DNA from 4 places in the Priestia sp. TGN 0903 genome. Region 4 is predicted to be linked to each of the others. Evidence: riboswitches for the same ligand, from Rfam matches in the RefSeq annotation. Region 4 holds a riboswitch; each other region holds the start of a gene.
What was found. A riboswitch is a leader RNA that binds a small molecule or an ion and turns the genes downstream of it on or off. The one in region 4 is predicted to bind S-adenosylmethionine.
Positions count from the first base shown of each region.

Region 1: linked by a shared signal. The riboswitch ahead of metE (5-methyltetrahydropteroyltriglutamate--homocysteine S-methyltransferase) and the one ahead of ACRPLY_RS09205 (BMP family lipoprotein) in region 4 are both predicted to bind S-adenosylmethionine.
Region 2: linked by a shared signal. The riboswitch ahead of ACRPLY_RS02590 (Na+/H+ antiporter NhaC family protein) and the one ahead of ACRPLY_RS09205 (BMP family lipoprotein) in region 4 are both predicted to bind S-adenosylmethionine.
Region 3: linked by a shared signal. The riboswitch ahead of ACRPLY_RS19440 (phosphoadenylyl-sulfate reductase) and the one ahead of ACRPLY_RS09205 (BMP family lipoprotein) in region 4 are both predicted to bind S-adenosylmethionine.

Region 1 is NZ_JBOZGL010000002.1:768,057-772,268, reverse strand. Features, by position in the region: gene metE (5-methyltetrahydropteroyltriglutamate--homocysteine S-methyltransferase) at 1-1,938, opposite strand, end outside; cobalamin riboswitch at 2,089-2,277, opposite strand; SAM riboswitch class I at 2,357-2,467, opposite strand; gene ACRPLY_RS10500 (hypothetical protein) at 2,548-2,799, opposite strand; gene ACRPLY_RS10495 (hypothetical protein) at 3,058-3,228, opposite strand; gene ACRPLY_RS10490 (metallophosphoesterase family protein) at 3,386-4,212, opposite strand, start outside.
Region 2 is NZ_JBOZGL010000001.1:494,975-499,186, reverse strand. Features, by position in the region: gene ACRPLY_RS02605 (YtoQ family protein) at 1-328, opposite strand, end outside; gene ACRPLY_RS02600 (ABC transporter ATP-binding protein) at 499-1,410, shown strand; gene ACRPLY_RS02595 (ABC transporter permease) at 1,403-2,170, shown strand; SAM riboswitch class I at 2,272-2,378, shown strand; gene ACRPLY_RS02590 (Na+/H+ antiporter NhaC family protein) at 2,464-3,774, shown strand; gene ACRPLY_RS02585 (hypothetical protein) at 3,814-3,942, opposite strand; gene ACRPLY_RS02580 (LacI family DNA-binding transcriptional regulator) at 4,067-4,212, shown strand, end outside.
Region 3 is NZ_JBOZGL010000006.1:7,025-11,236, forward strand. Features, by position in the region: gene sat (sulfate adenylyltransferase) at 1-243, opposite strand, end outside; gene ACRPLY_RS19435 (inorganic phosphate transporter) at 296-1,375, opposite strand; gene ACRPLY_RS19440 (phosphoadenylyl-sulfate reductase) at 1,395-2,108, opposite strand; SAM riboswitch class I at 2,363-2,465, opposite strand; gene cdaS (sporulation-specific diadenylate cyclase CdaS) at 2,779-3,405, shown strand; gene ACRPLY_RS19450 (VOC family protein) at 3,503-3,886, shown strand; gene ACRPLY_RS19455 (potassium channel family protein) at 3,954-4,212, shown strand, end outside.
Region 4 is NZ_JBOZGL010000002.1:536,878-541,089, reverse strand. Features, by position in the region: gene ACRPLY_RS09210 (ABC transporter ATP-binding protein) at 1-855, opposite strand, end outside; gene ACRPLY_RS09205 (BMP family lipoprotein) at 937-1,947, opposite strand; SAM riboswitch class I at 2,023-2,129, opposite strand; gene ACRPLY_RS09200 (hypothetical protein) at 2,463-2,624, shown strand; gene ACRPLY_RS09195 (hypothetical protein) at 2,715-3,083, opposite strand; gene ACRPLY_RS09190 (putative polysaccharide biosynthesis protein) at 3,103-4,212, opposite strand, start outside.

The DNA of each region.
Region 1 (4,212 bases), 230 kb from region 4:
CGTGTGAATTTGCGTCTCGTTTTGCACCGATACTGTGGCTAATTTGAACGCGTACACCGCGGCGTTCAAGTAGCTTTCCCAGTTTTCTCGTTTTAACGGCAGTCCTTCACGCAGCGCCGGTTCATCTACTTGAATCATTGAGATGCCCTGACTTTCAAGTGCTTCCACTTCTTTTCTAAGAGCAAGCGCAATTTGATTTGCCACGTCGTAGCGCGGGATATCATCACGCACAAATGACCAGTTTAAAATCGTAATCGGCCCCGTCAGCATTCCTTTAACAGGCTTATTGGTTAGAGACTGTGCGTAGACCGTTTCTTTGATCGTCATCGCCTGCTCGTACGAGACATCTCCGTAAATAAGCGGCGGCTTCACGCAGCGAGAACCGTATGATTGCACCCAGCCAAACTTCGTAAACTGAAAACCTCCTAATTTTTCACCGAAGTATTCAACCATGTCCGTGCGCTCAAACTCTCCGTGCACAAGGACATCTAAGCCGATGTCTTCTTGAATTTCAATCCATTTTTTGATTTCAGCGTTAATGTACGCTTCATATGCTTCATCGCTTAACTCTCCTTTACGCCACTTCAGACGCTCTTTTCGCACTTCTTTTGTTTGCGGAAAGCTTCCAATTGTTGTCGTTGGAAGAAGCGGCAGTTGAAACGCTTCTTGCTGAACGCGTTGACGTACGTCAAACGACGCTTGGCGCTGTGCTTTATAGCTGTGCAGCTGCTTCAGCTCTTTTTGCACGTCTTGATGGTTTCGAAAAGATGATCCATTTAATGCTTGAATCGCCTGTTTACTTTCACTTATTTCTTTTTCTATTGCTTCTTTTCCTTGCTGCACCGCTTTTGTTAAAAGCGTGATTTCCTTTAGCTTTTCATCTGCAAAAGACAGCGCGTTTTTTAGAATTGGCTCAATGGTTTTTTCGCTTTTCACCGTGACAGGAACATGTAATAAACTTGATGAAGGCTGCAGAATCAAACGGTCTTTTGATACGGCTTCTTCAATTTCACTGATTGTTAAAAGCTGTTCGTCCAAGTTTTCACGCCAAATGTTTCGTCCGTCAATCACTCCTGCTGCCAGCACTTTATCAGTTGGAAAACCATATTTATTAAGCGCCGTGAGATTTTCGCCTCGGTCATGTACAAAATCCAATCCAATTCCGTGAACAGGAAGAGCAACTACTTCTTTATAGTAATCTACGCTGTCAAAATACGTCTGCAAAATGACTTTTACATTCGGTGCCGCTTTTTTCAAAGCTTCATAGACTTCTTTATACAGTGCCAGGTCTTCTTTTGATAGCGTTGTAGCTAAAACCGGCTCATCTATTTGTACCCACTCCACGCCTTCTGCCTGCAGCTCCGCTAAGATTGTTGCATAAAGAGGAACAAATTGTTCAACTACTTTTTTAAACTCACTTTTTTTATATCCTTTTGACAGCTTCACAAATGTTACTGGACCTAAAATAACGGGTTTGCCTTTGATATTCAGCTTTTGTTTTGCTTCTTTGTAAAATTGAAGCGGGCGATTTTCTACAAGTGCTGGCGTACATTCCTCAAGCTCGGGTACAATGTAGTGATAATTTGTGTTAAACCATTTTGTCATCGTAGAGGCTACCGCACCTTTTGTTCCTCGGGCGATGTCAAAATACGTTTCAAGGGATACCGGGCCTCCGCTATATTCAAAGCGCTTTGGCACCAAACCAAACATAGCGGCTGTATCTAACACGTGATCGTATAAGCTAAAATCGCCGACTGGAATTAATTCAATTCCTGCGTCACGCTGTTTTTTCAGATGCCCAAGACGAAGAGCTTCAATTTCCTGAAGAAAGATATCTTTCTCTAGCTTTCCTGCCCAAAACTGCTCAAGCGCTTTTTTCCATTCTCGTTTTTCACCAATTCTTGGATAACCTACATTTGAACTTTTTACACTGCTCATTTTTTCCACTCCCTATATATTTTTTTATCGCTAAACTAAAAAATCTCCCTTTTCGAAATGAAAAGAGAGATGATACGCATACTTAACTAAAGTTGAGATAGCCTGTTTTTCTCAACACGTATTCCTCACTCCTCTCTATATCCCGTAGAGCTTAAGTGCATACAACAGGCAGGTCTCCTGACTTAGGTTCATCGCTTCCTATCCCTTCCCATTTCAACATGAAACAGTGGTTAATAAGTTGCTCCCCATTACAGTGGCGGGACCGCGCCGGCTTTTCACCGGTCTTCCCTTTTAAGCTGCGTACATTCGTTACACAGCACCTGATGCATTTCTATGAAATTGTTCATTCAAAACACCTTTACATAAAATAAAAAGCCTCTCTATCATGAATAGAGAGGCATAGTATCTATGAAATCCTCTCTTATTTTTCAAAGCTGTACGCTTTGCAGGATGTAGCACCTTTTTAACAAGATTGTTAAATGGTTGCCGGGCTTCACAGGGCCAGTCCCTCCGCCTCTCTCAATAAGAGTTTTAATTGTTTATAATATTTTGAATGTAGAGTCATCTTAACACCTTACATTTATGTTGTCAAAAGAAATTTCAAAAAAATTAGTTTTCAGGAGGCGTTGACGCTAATTTTTGCCTTAATAATTTGTAATCATCTTTTCGATGTGTTTCGATCAAGTCTTTTGCTCCTTGATGATACCCTGAAGAATAGATGTACTCTACCGCCGTTTCGATAAGCATTCTCTTTTCTTCCGCACATTCTCGGTCCATTAGGGGGAACAGTCTACCTAAAAGGTCATTTAAATCTTCCTTAATAAAACGATTGAGTCCTTCTTGCATCTTTTCGTTTGCCATGATAGCTCCTCCATTTGCTGTGTATGTTCTAAGTTTCTATAAACAGGCATTTCACTGTGAATGTTAAGATAAAGTTAAGTCATTAAACAGTATATCAAGTGAATATTTTTCTTCAATTACATATGTAATACAAATATATGACAAATATAGAGAATATATCATCATTCACTATCTATTATAACGCTTGACTGGGCCTTCTGCTACAAGGTTTCGTACGGTTTTCCAAAAGAGGTTGAGACATAACCAAGTGAATCCAATCTAAAGGCAAATGGGATACATGAGCTGAATCGCTTGTGACACCGCAGTTGATTTCCGTACAAGACTTCGCTTTCCGCGGGCGGTCGCTGAGCCTCCTCGTCGCATAAGCTCCTGTGGGGTCTCACGTGTTCCGCTTTTCCCGCAGGAGTCTTCGTCTTGTGCTCCAATCACCTGCTAGAAAGACCTATACACATGAAATCTACGTTTACCCTAATAAAAAAATGAACCACTAATCAAGATGCTTGATTAGTGGTTCATTTTTCATTTCGCCTAAAACCCTTTTTTCCCAGCCTCTTTTTTTTGAACCTAGCTTTCTACTTTCATGTTTTTACAAACAACTTCTTCGAGGTCGTCCAAAATCCTTCCAAAGAAGAGGTCCTAAAATGTCGTACCGGCTAACAAAAAACTCCGTAAGATTATAATTATTTAAAATTAAAGGCGGTTCAAAATCAAGGGGAGCACCCGCGCCTCCTGATAATACAAAATCAGTACCTCTTCCAAGCGTAAACGACCCGTTTCTGTTTTTTCTAATAAACTGCTCGTCATACGCATGCACGTGGCTGACTAACACTTTTTTCACGCGATGTTCTTGAATTAAATCAAAAAATTCTTGACTTTGAGGAGTCGTTACAGGAAAACCTCCCAGGTCTGACCACCGGCCAATATTTGGCTGCGCATGCATGGCTACAACGGTATTACGAGGAGCATCCTCTAGCTGCTGCTCTAAATAATTCAGCTCTCTATCTGTAAATCCATATATTTTATTCTTGGGACTGATGATATTATTTAATGCGATGCACCGGAAGTTAAAGACAGGAATATCAATGACCCAGTGCACTTTTCCGATAGTGGCTCTGAAGTTTTCGAGGTTGCTTTCTTCAAGGTTTAATTCATCATGATTCCCTACGCATACAAACACGGGAATGTTTGGTGCTATTTTTTCGACAACTTTAACAAAGTGCTCCAAATACCTCTTTTCTCCTGTATACACGGTGTCTCCCCCATGAATAATGAACAGCGGATTCAATTCCACCGCCTTTTTTAACACAAGCTCAAATTCACCGCTCATCGTGTAACAATTATCGTTTGGTCCGTCACCTCTGCTGTCGCCCATAAAAACAAAGTTGAATGGATCTCTCGGATTTAATTGTTTAA
Region 2 (4,212 bases), on a different contig from region 4:
AAATTAGCGGTTTATCTAATGCGATGGCTGTCGCCGCATCCATTGCGCTGTTCCACTGTTTGTATTTTTCACCAAATAAAGCAATGACCACATCAGATTTTTTAAGGAGCACCTGTGTGCGTAAATTATTAATTTGAGAAGCAGCTTCATCTTTTAAGACAGCATTAGGCTGTTTTCCTAAAATTTCTTCTCCAATGTTGTCGGAGCGGTCATGGTCTGTCATGGGACCGACAAAGGTAAGGGGAAGGTTTAATTGTTCTGCTTGGTTTTTAATTTCGTCTCGCCAGTTATCGTGAATTTGCCCGGCAAGGTATACGGTTAAGTTCATTATGTAGAAGTCCTCCTCTAACTAAGGTTTGTTTTATTTTATCAAATGTAAGCGGATAATACGAATGATTTGAATGGGCTACTTTTCCAAAAATAAGGTTATAGTAGACAAATAGTTAAAAAAGAGAAACAATAGAAGGCGTATTGCTAATTAAAGAAAGGATGTACATGATGACAGAAACAGTGCTACAAGTAGATCATGTCAGTAAAGTAATTGGGAAGAAAACCATTTTGCATGATGTATCCTTATCGGTTGAGCGCGGTGAGATTTTCGGATTGCTTGGTCCGAACGGATCTGGAAAAACAACGCTCATTCGTACCGTCGTAGGACTCATTAAAGAAACAAAGGGAACAATTACCGTCAATGGGTTTCCTTTAAAAGAACAGTTTACATCAGCTATGAAATCAATTGGAGCGATTATTGAAAATCCTGAGTTTTATGATTATCTGACGGGCTATCAAAATTTAAAACACTTTGCGAATATGCATGAAGGGATCACAGCAGAACGCTTGGATGAAGTGATTGCGCTAGTAAAGCTTGAAAACAGCATTCATGCAAAAGTGAAGACGTATTCCCTTGGGATGAGACAGCGTTTAGGAGTAGCTCAAGCTATTTTACATAAGCCTGCATTGCTTTTACTAGACGAACCAACAAATGGTCTAGACCCAGCGGGAATGAGAGAATTTCGTACATATTTACAAACTCTCTGCAGGGAAGAAGGTATTTCAATTTTAATCGCGAGCCACTTATTAAAAGAAGTGGAAGCATTATGTGACCGCGTTGGTATTATTCAAAACGGCGAGTTAAAAGCTGTTCAAGATCTATCTCCAAATCGTCAAGATCAAGGGATGTATGTAGAATTTGAAGTATCTGACGTGCAACAAGCAGCGGATCTTTTATCTCAAGAATTCCAAGTAACAATAAAATCCGATAGTATTGATGTAGTGATTATGAAAGAACAAATTCCAGCTGTGAATAGAAAATTAGTGGACAGCGATATTTTAGTCTACCGAATCACTCCTGTTTATGAGACGCTTGAAGATTCGTTTATGTCCGTTACGGAGGGAGAGCACCATGCTTAAGTTAATTCAAAATGAACATATGAAATGGTTTTACAAAAGAAGTACAAAAGTCACGTTTATTACAATCGGCATCTTAACTCTTTGTATGGCTCTTTTAATGAAGAAAGTAGCAAACAGCGCAGGAACGGAAGACAACATATTGAATTTCCTGTCATTTAGTGCAGGCATGCTGATCCTCGTTCAATTTTTCGCGCTTGCTGTTGGAGGATCAATGGTTGCAAAAGAGTTTGAAGCGGGTACCATTAAGCTTCTTTTAATTCGCCCTGCTAGACGTTCAACGATTTTAACGTCCAAGTACATAACGCTCGTTTTAATTAGCTTGTATTACTTGCTGAGCTATTTGCTTTTTTCGTTTGTATGGGGAGCATTGTTCTTTGGATTTGCTAGTCTAGAAGGAGATGCGCAGCTGCTTAAAAACATTACGCTTACGTATGACAGCGCGTATATGGAAACGTTTATGATGATGACGTTTGCTTTTATGCTGTCGTCTTTATTTAGAAACAGCGCGCTTGCTTCAAGTCTAGCTATTGTCATAAGTATCGGCGCAAAAGCTGTAACAGGACTAGTATCAGAGCTAGGTTTATGGTGGGGGAAATTTTTACTGTTCGCCAACACAAACTTTGTGCAGTATATGGACGGAATGAAGACGATGTTTGACGGAATGACAATTCCATTTTCAATCTTCATCTTAGTTGCACACTTTGTCTTCTTTATGGGCGTAGCGTGGGTGGCGTTTTTAAAACGTGACGTAGCTAATTGATGTGAGAATTTTCACACTATATATTTTTCTAAAATAGCATTTGACAATTAAATAAAAAGAGATTACAGTAGTGAAAGACTATTTTTAAAACAACTACAAACTTCTTATCAAGAGAGACGGAGGGACTGGCCCTATGATGTCTCGGCAACTGGCTGTACGCAGTGCGGTGCCAAATCCAGCAGACGATGTTTCGTTTGGAAGATGAGAAGGGTAATCTTATGATACAAATAAGAGACCTCTTCTTATCAATAAGAAGAGGTCTTTTTTTATTACGTAAACAAGAGGTGTTGAGAATGGAACAACAAAAAGGAAACGGCTGGGCGCTGTTACCGCTGGGCGTCTTTTTAGTCCTGTTTGTCGGATCAGGAATTATAACGGGAGATTTTTATAAGCTGCCTGTATTAGTAGCTATTATCATTGCAGCCATTGTGGCGCTGGCTATGAACCGCAAAGATTCACTTAATGTAAAAGTGGAACGCTTTGCTAAAGGAGCAGGGCATCCTGATATCATTATTATGGTACTTATTTTTATTTTGGCAGGTGCTTTTTCTCAAGTCGCTAAAGGCATGGGAGCTGTTGATTCAACGGTAAACTTAGCTCTGTCTGTGCTTCCGCAAAGCTTAGTGGTAGTCGGAATCTTTGTTATTGGCGCATTCATTTCAATTTCGATGGGAACGTCAATGGGAACGATCGCTGCGTTAGGGCCTATCGCTGTAGGAATCAGTGAGCAGGCGCATGTATCGATTACATTGGCAATTGCTGCTGTTGTTGGTGGTGCAATGTTTGGAGATAATTTATCCGTAATCTCTGATACGACCATTGCGGCAGTTCGTACGCAAAAAACAAATATGTCAGATAAATTAAAAGTAAACTTTTTTATTGTCCTTCCTGCAGCGATTGTTACAGTGATTTTATTACTTGTAATGACGCTAGGCAATACGTCATCAGTAGAAATTAAAGATTTTAGCTGGTTTAAAATCTTGCCTTATGTCGGCGTACTCGTCGCTGCCATATTTGGTGCAAACGTATTAAGTATTTTAACCGGAGGAATTGTATTAGCCGGCGTGATTGGATTAGCTGACGGAAGCTACACGCTTTCTTCTCTTGCTAAAACTGTGACAGAAGGTATTGGCGGAATGTCGGAATTAATTATTTTATCTCTTTTAATTGGCGGAATGGTTGAACTCATTCGCTATAACGGCGGTATTCAGTTCTTATTGAACCTATTAACACGACGCATTCAAACAAAAAAAGGCGGAGAATTCAGTATCGCTGGATTAGTAAGTTTAACAAATTTAGCCACGGCTAATAACACGATTTCAATTATTACAGCAGGTCCGTTAGCGAAAGAAATCTCTGATAAGTATTCAATTGATAATCGTAAATCAGCCAGTCTGCTCGACTTGTTTTCATGCAGCGTTCAAGGGCTTATCCCTTACGGTGCACAAATGCTTCTCGCAGCAGGATTTGCTAAAGTTTCACCGGTTGAGATTATTCCATTTACATTCTATCCAATGTTAACAGCGGTTTGCGGTATCATTGCGATTGTAATTGGCTTTCCTCGTTTAAATAAAAAATCAAAATCATCTAAAGAAGCTGCGTAATATCAAACCCTTAAAAAGAACATTCTTTTTAAGGGTTTTTTACTGTTTGAAAAAATCAGTCGGCTTTTTTTCATCTAGCTCCTTCCAAAGTGTCTCATTTTGTTTAAGTGCATAAGCCGCTCCTCCGATTTCAATTCCGCATAATAAAATGAATAATAAAATACCCATGATATGACCTCCTTATAAAAGTGAATAAAAACATGATTGTAACGGGTTTAGCTTATTGCTTTTTCACTTTATAATGAGAATAAAGTATGAAACGCGTTTCAGCGCAAGAGAAAAAGGTGAAAACATGACAAATATCCGAGATATCGCAAAAAAAGCTGGTGTATCTGTTTCGACCGTGTCACGGGTTTTAAATCATCATCCGTATGTAAAAGAAGAAAAGCGCCGTCTGGTAGAAGAAGTAATTCAAGAACTTAATTATGAACAAAACAT
Region 3 (4,212 bases), on a different contig from region 4:
TACGGGAAGAGTAATAGGAATACTCCATACAGTTCCATCTGCTAGACGCATATTTTCAACAACTGATTGATAATCTTTTTCTCCTAAAAACCCTGTAATTGGGCTGTAAGCACCAATTCCAATTAGTTCTAAATCACTTAGAGCCATGTTGTCTACTTCAATTTCTTTTGTTAGTGAAGTGTAGTCATATGTTGGTTGATATAAATTAATTAATTCTCCACCGTGTGCTTGAATTGTTGTCATTTTGTAAAATCCTCCTTAAGTAATTAACACAATATAATAAAAAGCAATTGAATCACGCAGTCATTTTTTCTTTTTCCGACTGCAAGCTTGCTCTTTTTCTTCTAGTCGTTCTAGCTAAGCTTAGAACACCTGCTGTGGCAATGCAGCCACTAGCTAGCACCACAAATGAATATAAGTCGCTTTCAAGTACTAATTTCACAAGAACATATGAGATTACGAGTGAAAATACAGGGGATACCACCCAAACCTTTAACATTTGAATGACCACTTCGCGCTGTTCTTTCGTAAATCCCGTTTTCGCTGCGCCTATCCCAATAATAGAAGACGTAGTGACCTGTGTAAGCGGTACTGGCAAACCAAACAGTGAAGCTGCTGTAACAAGAGAAGCACCAGTACCTGAAATAATGCAGCCTTCCCCTACAGAATAGCGAGTAATTTTTTTTCCGTTTGTTTCAATAACTCGGCCTCCTAGTAAAAGAGCTCCGAGTGCCACCGCCAATCCTCCTGCTATGACACCCGTTGTAGCATCCATTAACCCAGCTCCTACTAGAGGACCGACAGCATTTGCCACATTATTCATTCCAGCTGAGAAGGCTTCAAAGAATCCCGTCGCTATAACTAAAATCGTTAAAACTCTTTTCCACTTTCCCTCTGCTTCTTTTTTATGCGCTCTGCGTTTTATCACTTTCCCAATCAAAAAAGCAATGACAAATGAAACTAGCGGAACAATAATCCAAAAAGACATGACAATTAAAAGTTTTTCTACATACAGAGATTGATAAGCTACTCCTACTCCAACAACTGAGCCAACTGTTACTTCACTTGTTGATAGAGGGATACCAATCAAATTCGCGAAAAAGAGTGACAGCGTTGCAGCAGCCAGAATGATAATAACTAATTCTACTGACAGCAGTTTTTCAGGTATGATACCTGAACTGATGGTTTTTACCACCTCACCGCCTCCGGTAACAGCTCCGAGCACAATTCCTACAGCACAGATGAACAGGGCCACTCTTCGCTTTTTAATTGCACCGGAGCCGTATGAAACGCCCATAGCAGCTGCTGCACCGCTTGCCCCAATATTCATTGCAAAAAAAAGCGCAATGATAAAGGCAACATATAAAAGCATCATTTATTCAGCTCTTTCGTATTTAAGATTCGTGTAATCCGCACTCAACTTTTTGTGTACCTGCCCATCTTCCTGAACGTAAATCGTCTACATTATAGGCAGGTGCGGTACAGGGCTCACAGCCGATACTTGGGTAGCCTTGATCATGAAGTTTGTTGTACGGCAAATCATGCTTATACACATAGCGCCAAATTTCTTTCCATGACCAATGAATTAACGGACAAACTTTCACCTTCTTGAATTTCTCATCTTTATTAAAATAATTCGTGTTGGCACGAGACTCAGACTGCTCGCGTCTCAAACCAGAAATCCACGCATCATAAGGAGCAAGGGATTCTCTTAGCGGAATGATTTTTCGAATTTGACAGCATAAGTTAGGCTGACTCTTCCAAAGCTCATCTCCATGTTTTTCAGCTTGTTCTGCAAGAGTTAAATCCGGCTTTTTCATATGAATACGTAAATCAGGGAAGCGTTCTTTAATTGCATCAATCACTTCATATGTTTCTTTAAAATGAACACCTGTATCTAAAAAGACAATTTCAGCGTCTTTTTTCACTTTTGAAATTAAATCAATTAACACGATTCCTTCGATCCCAAAGCTTGACGCATAAATAATTGAATCTCCGTAGGTATCATACGCCCACTGCAATGCTGAAAGGGCTCCTTTTGTTTCATCTTTACTGTCGAACTCTGGAAATGTATCGCTCCAGTTTTCGTACGTATATAAGTCTGCCATTTTCTCCACTCCAATTCTTAGTTATCCGCGTTATCCAATAAAAAAAGACGGTTTTACCCACTAGAATTGGATAAAACCGCCTCTAGTGTGTCTAGTCAGCGAAACTATTTAATTCTTACTTTACTTCGGCGTGTTCAAAAATTTGTTTTAAGTCGGGGTTTACAGTCATTGGTTTCCCTTCTCAAATTATCGCTTGCGCTATATCAAAATAAAAAGTCTTCCGTATTGAAAGACTGGGTAGGCAATAAATTTTCACCTTATCTTTCAAAATGATACACACTTTGCTGGAATTAGCACCTTGCTAAGCAGGTTGCCGGGGTTCAGCGGGCCAGATCCCTCCACCACTCTTGATAAGCATTTTTTAAAAATTTTAGCATATTTAGAATATTTGTCAACATTAAAAATCATATATCCGATAAGAAAACTATACTTTAAATTCACAGAAATATCTATACTTTTATTTAAAACAACATATGTAAATTTGACCCAAATGTGAACATATCAGTTTATAAAACGCTTTCTTTTTTCTCCAACTTTTGATGTTCTCTTGCTAAATAAAACGCAAAATCTCTCTATAAAATTAATAGCGGATTTATAAGCTTTACGGATAATTCACCCACATTAGCACACATTACAGATAACACTGACTGACAGATAGGAGCTATATAAGATGGAGAGACAACCCTTTCAATTAGACGATACAATTAAAAATAATGTACGAACATATTTACAGCAGATTTCAACTGAAGCCTCTAATTTAATTAAACATTTAGACACGAGTGATCATTGTATCCTATGTGATTTTGAGGAGATGAGAAGGTTATTTCAAGATGTTCAAGCTACGGCCGCCTCTTATTACTTGCGTCATTACTTATCGCCTTATACATTTGAATACGCTGCTCTGTCCCTAGCTATTCATAACCTCTCTGAGAAACGTCACGGCGCTTTAATTGTCATTGAACGGGAACAAAATGTTGATCCTCTTATTCAAAAAGGAATGCCTATTCAAGCTCCTGTCAGCGCTACGCTAGTTGAGACACTGTTCTATCCAGGGACACCCTTACATGACGGAGCTGTCCTAATTAGAAATAATCAGCTTATTTCGGCTGCTAATGTTTTACCTCTCTCGTCTATTATTTCAACGAACAAAAAATTGGGAACACGTCACCGTGCAGCCATTGGAATGTCAGAAAAATCGGATGCATTAATTTTAGTTGTATCTGAAGAAACAGGCAAAATTTCGTTTGCGCTTGATGGAAGCCTCTACCCTATTCACTCCAGCAAAAATATGATTTAAGAGCCCTTTCCTAATAAGCAGCCCTATCTTGACTTCTATATCCTTTCTCTTTAATATATTTCATAGTTTTTACATACTATAGATACGGGTGATGCATATGGCAATTTTAAAATTTGAACATGTAGGCGTTCAAGTAAAGGATATAGAAAAATCTATTGAGTTCTATACACAAAAGGTGGGATTAGAGCTCATCGAAACACTACCACATACCGATCCGTCTTTGAAGCTAGCTTTTCTAGGTTTAGAAGGCAATGTAATCGTAGAGTTAATTCAAGGGTATAACTCAAGCTTACCTAATGAAGGTAAAGTTCATCATTTTGCGCTGGCAGTAGATGGAATTGAAGAGGAGTTTGAGCGTTTAAAATCAGCAGGCGTTTCATTTGTGGAAGAAAACATTGTAACTTTGCCAAATGGAGCAAGATACTTATTTTTCTATGGTCCAGACAAAGAATGGATTGAATATTACGAAGTAAAAAGATAAAGATATCTTATACCTTCAGTGAAAAATGGTCATACTGTGGCTATGACTAATCACTGGAGGTATTTTTATGATGGAATGGCTATTATTTCGACTTTTTCGTCGTTCTATTTTAGTGCGGCTTCTTTTTATTATCGGCTGCCTTGTTTTACTTTTCGGCATGCTTATACATTTCCTAGAGCCGCAAACGTTTGGGAATGTGTTTGAAGGAATTTGGTGGGTTATTATTACAATCTCTACTATAGGGTACGGTGATTTTGCTCCCACCACTACGATTGGAAGGTTAGCTGCAATTATTTTAGTCCTCATTGGAACGGGATTTATTACTA
Region 4 (4,212 bases):
GACAATTTCGCCTGCAGAAACGTGAAGAGACACATTTTGCAATACGTTTTTTTGTCCTTTTCCTTTTAAAAAGAGATTTTGTACGCTTAAATGAGAAGTGCTTTGTGATGGCACTCTTGCAGGACGCTCTTTTAATTCTCTCCCTACCATTAGTCTCGCTAAATGGTGAGCATTGGTATCTTCTTTACTTGTGACGCCGGCTACTTTACCATTTCGAAGAACTGTAATTCGGTCCGCTACTTCCATCACTTCTTGCAGCTTATGTGTAATAATAATGATGCTTTTTCCTTGAGAAGCCAAAAACCGGATTGTTTTTAATAGTTCCTTTACTTCATGAGGAGTAAGAACGGCGGTAGGCTCGTCTAAAATAATAATTTCTGCTCCTTGATACAGCACTTTTAAAATTTCAATCTTTTGCTGTTCCCCAATTGAGCAATGCTTTACTTTTTTATGAACATCCACTGAAATTTGATAAGTTTGGGTTAATTGCTGTACATCTGCTTTCGCCTGCTTTCTGTTGAAAAAGAGACCTTTCTTTGGCTCATGCCCCAAGACAATATTTTCAGCCACTGAAAAATGAGGAAAAACCATAAAATGCTGATGCACCATGCCTATTCCGTTTTTAATCGCATCCGCAGGAGATGAAAACGAAACAGGTTTCCCGTGCAGCTGAACACTTCCTGAACTCGGCTTTTCCATTCCGTAAAGCATCCTCATCAACGTTGTTTTACCAGCACCGTTTTCTCCGACCAGCGCGTGAACCTCCCCTTTTTTCAGCGTAAAAGACACGTTATCGTTTGCTAAAAATGAACCGTATTTCTTCGTCAAATTCGTTAACTGCAACAGCTCACTCATTCCATTCATTGCTCCTTTCCCTTTAGGTTTTTTTCAAAAATAAGAAAGAGAAGCCAGCCTTACTCGACTTCTCTTCTCAACTCACTTTGCTAACGGATCTTTTACCACTGTTTTTCCATCAATAATCGAATCTTTAATTTCTTTTAATTGATCAATTACATCTTGTCCTACAAAGTCATTAAGAGGTGTCTTGCTGTCTTGAGTCACATACGTTAACCCAACACCTTTTTCTTTTAAGCCGTATGTCACTACGCCCGATTTAAATTTGTCATTTGCTAGTGCTTCTACCGTTTCATAAGCAGCCGCATCAGATCCTTTTAACTGCGATAAAATGATATGCTCAGGATCTACTTCCGTACGGTCAATATCTTGGCCTGCCGTATAAAAACCTTTTTCTTTTGCTGCTTCAAATACACCCAAGTCGCCTACAGCTGATGCTCCAGCGATAAAATCAGCGCCTTTTGAAGCCTGTAAAATAGCAAGTTCTTTTGCTTTAGCTGGATCAGAGAAGCTTCCAACATAGTTTACTAAAAACTCTGCTTTTGGATTTGTTGATTCTAGTCCTTCTTTAAAGCTTACCGTCCATTTTTTTAATAATGGAATATCATCAGCTGCAACCATTCCTACTTTATTCGTTTTCGTAATCAATCCTGCGGCTGCTCCTAATAAATATGAAGCTTCTTGTTCACGGAATACAACGCTTCTTACATTTGGTAAATCAACCACTGTATCAATAATCGCAAATTGACGCTGCGGATTTTCTTGAGCTACTTTTTTCAACGCATCTTCGGATTCAAAAGAAGATGTAATAATCAAGTCATAATTTTCTGCTACGGCAGCACGCAAATTACTTTCAATGGCTGCTTGATCTGTAGATTCAATTGTCTTTACATCAATGTTATACTTCTTCCCAGCTCGTTTTGCTCCCTCATCCATTTGCTGAAAAAACGGGTTAACCCCAATCTTTTCAGGCAAAACAAGAGCAATTCGCTTCTTTCCTTTCTCTTCACTTCCACTGCTTTTTGTGCTTTTTGACTGACAGCCAGTTACGAGTAGTACAAGCGCAACTGCTAAAATAAGAAATCTCTTCATTTAACTTACTCCCCCTATAATATAAAAAAAGCTCTTCCTTTATATAAAGGAAGAGCTCGTTAACCAAACGTCTCTTCCTCATCTTCAAGAACATACTGTTCTTAAGGATTTGGCACCATTCTGTCATAGACAGCGGTTGCCGGGTTTCACAGGGCCAGTCCCTCCACCTCTCTTGATAAGGAAAACAATAGCTATTTGTTTTATGTAATATAGTCAATATTAATAGTTTTTTAATAATTGTCAATATTATTTTTCTTTTTCATACAAAAAAACTTTAAAAACAGATAGGATTATATGGTTTTAGTCTACTAAAATAGAAGTTAAAGCCTTTACCTCATTTCTTGAATCATTCTATACTTCTTCACAAAGCGCTTATACTGAATTTGTTGACTGTCGAAAGGATTTAGTGGTAGCAAATAAATTCTATTATGCTTCTTCGGTTAATGTGTTATTAATTGAAACCACTTTACCAATAATGTTAGACTTTTCCTTAGCGATATTGTTAAGAGGTGTTAATGTTGAAATTAATGAAAGAATTATCTGGCATAGCCATTGGGCTTATTATCGCTTTAGCCGTTTCAAAAATATTTTTTGATACCCCGACCAACATTGGAATCGTAGTTATTTTTATTACGAGTATGGTCGTAACAGGGGTAGCAAGAGCAAAACTAAGATGAGATAATCTAACAAAAAAACACCACCTTTTATTCGCAAGGTGGTGTTTTCTTTTAATGATTTTAGTATGTAGTAATTCTAAGTGAAGGCCTTTACCCTTCTCCATCAATCATCGTATACTTCCTTGCAAAGCGCTTGTAGTAAATTTGCTCATCCTCTTGCCCATCGTTAAAAACAAGTCGGTTATGATCAATATCTTTCTCTTTTAACACATAGCCTTTTTCATTCATCAGTTGAATATATTCATCTAAATGTCCTTTTTTCACCATATAGTAAAGAGCATCATCTGAATCCGTAGTCTCTGCTACACCTTGACTTCCCACTTCTAATTTGAAAACAGCTTTTGCCGTTTGAATGGGACGGTAGTCTCCAAACACTCTTTCCCAATTTAATAGCAGCAGCGCGCCGAAAATTATGATACATCCTCCAGCCGCTACGGTTAGTAAAAATCGTTTTGACACACCTTTCTCTCCTTTACATTTACATTCTTTTTCTTCTATTTAATACAACAGATTGCCCTAAACTTGTTTTTACGCCAAGCCCTAGATACACAGCAGCACCTAAAGCAATTGAAATACAAGATGTGCTAATCGCAAGTGAAGATGCAGACAGCTTATTTTCTAAAAAATAGTGAGAAGTATAATTGCCGATAATCACAGCGGCTGACATCACACTTACTAATAAAACAGGTGTCAACGCAGCTTGTCCCAGTGATTGAACTCGGTAAGAAATAGATTTTTCAATTAAATAGAAGTTATATATAACCGATACACCATACCCTCCGTAAGTCGCGACAACCGGTCCAATTTCTTTTAAGCTTGAAACCAACAGTACGTTTAATACTATCTTCACAACAATTCCTAAGCCCAAGCCTAAAATTAGCTTCTTTTGTTGATTAATTCCTTGGAGAATTGCGGCTGTTACGGTAAAAAGAGCAAAAAGAATCGCAGCAGGCGCATACCATTGTAAAACAACTCCACCGATTTCAGGACTGTTTTTCGCTCCAAAAATCATCATATATACCGGCTTACCCAATAAACAAAGCCCTACCGCAGCAGGAAGAGTAAAAAACAACAGCAGCTGCAGCGTTTTTGTAATCTTTCCTTTTACTTCCCGTAAATTTCTTTGCACAAAAGAAGATGTAATGCCCGGAATTAGCGACATGCTGAAGGCAGTCGCTAACGATACCGGCACCATCACCAAAATTTGCGCTAATCCAATGACGGAGTTAATCGTTTCAGCCTTAGCTTGTCCATATCCTATTGATTGAAAAAGCATGTTAATCGTAAACGTATCAATATTTTGATAGATAGGAATAGCTAAACCAACTAATACAAACGGAACAGCGTACGTCACAAGCTCTTTGAACATTAAAGAGAACGGAACGAATTTATTATTCTTTCCGCTGTTCACTTCTTTTATAATCAACCGCTTGCGCTTCAAATAAACCGCTCCAAGAATCCCAATTCCCCCTACGCCTCCAATAAACGCTCCAAACGTACCGATTCCAACAGCTTTTGTCATTGTGCTATGAAAAAGGTGAATAACAGCGTATGCTCCTACTAAAATGAACAACACTCGCACTATTTG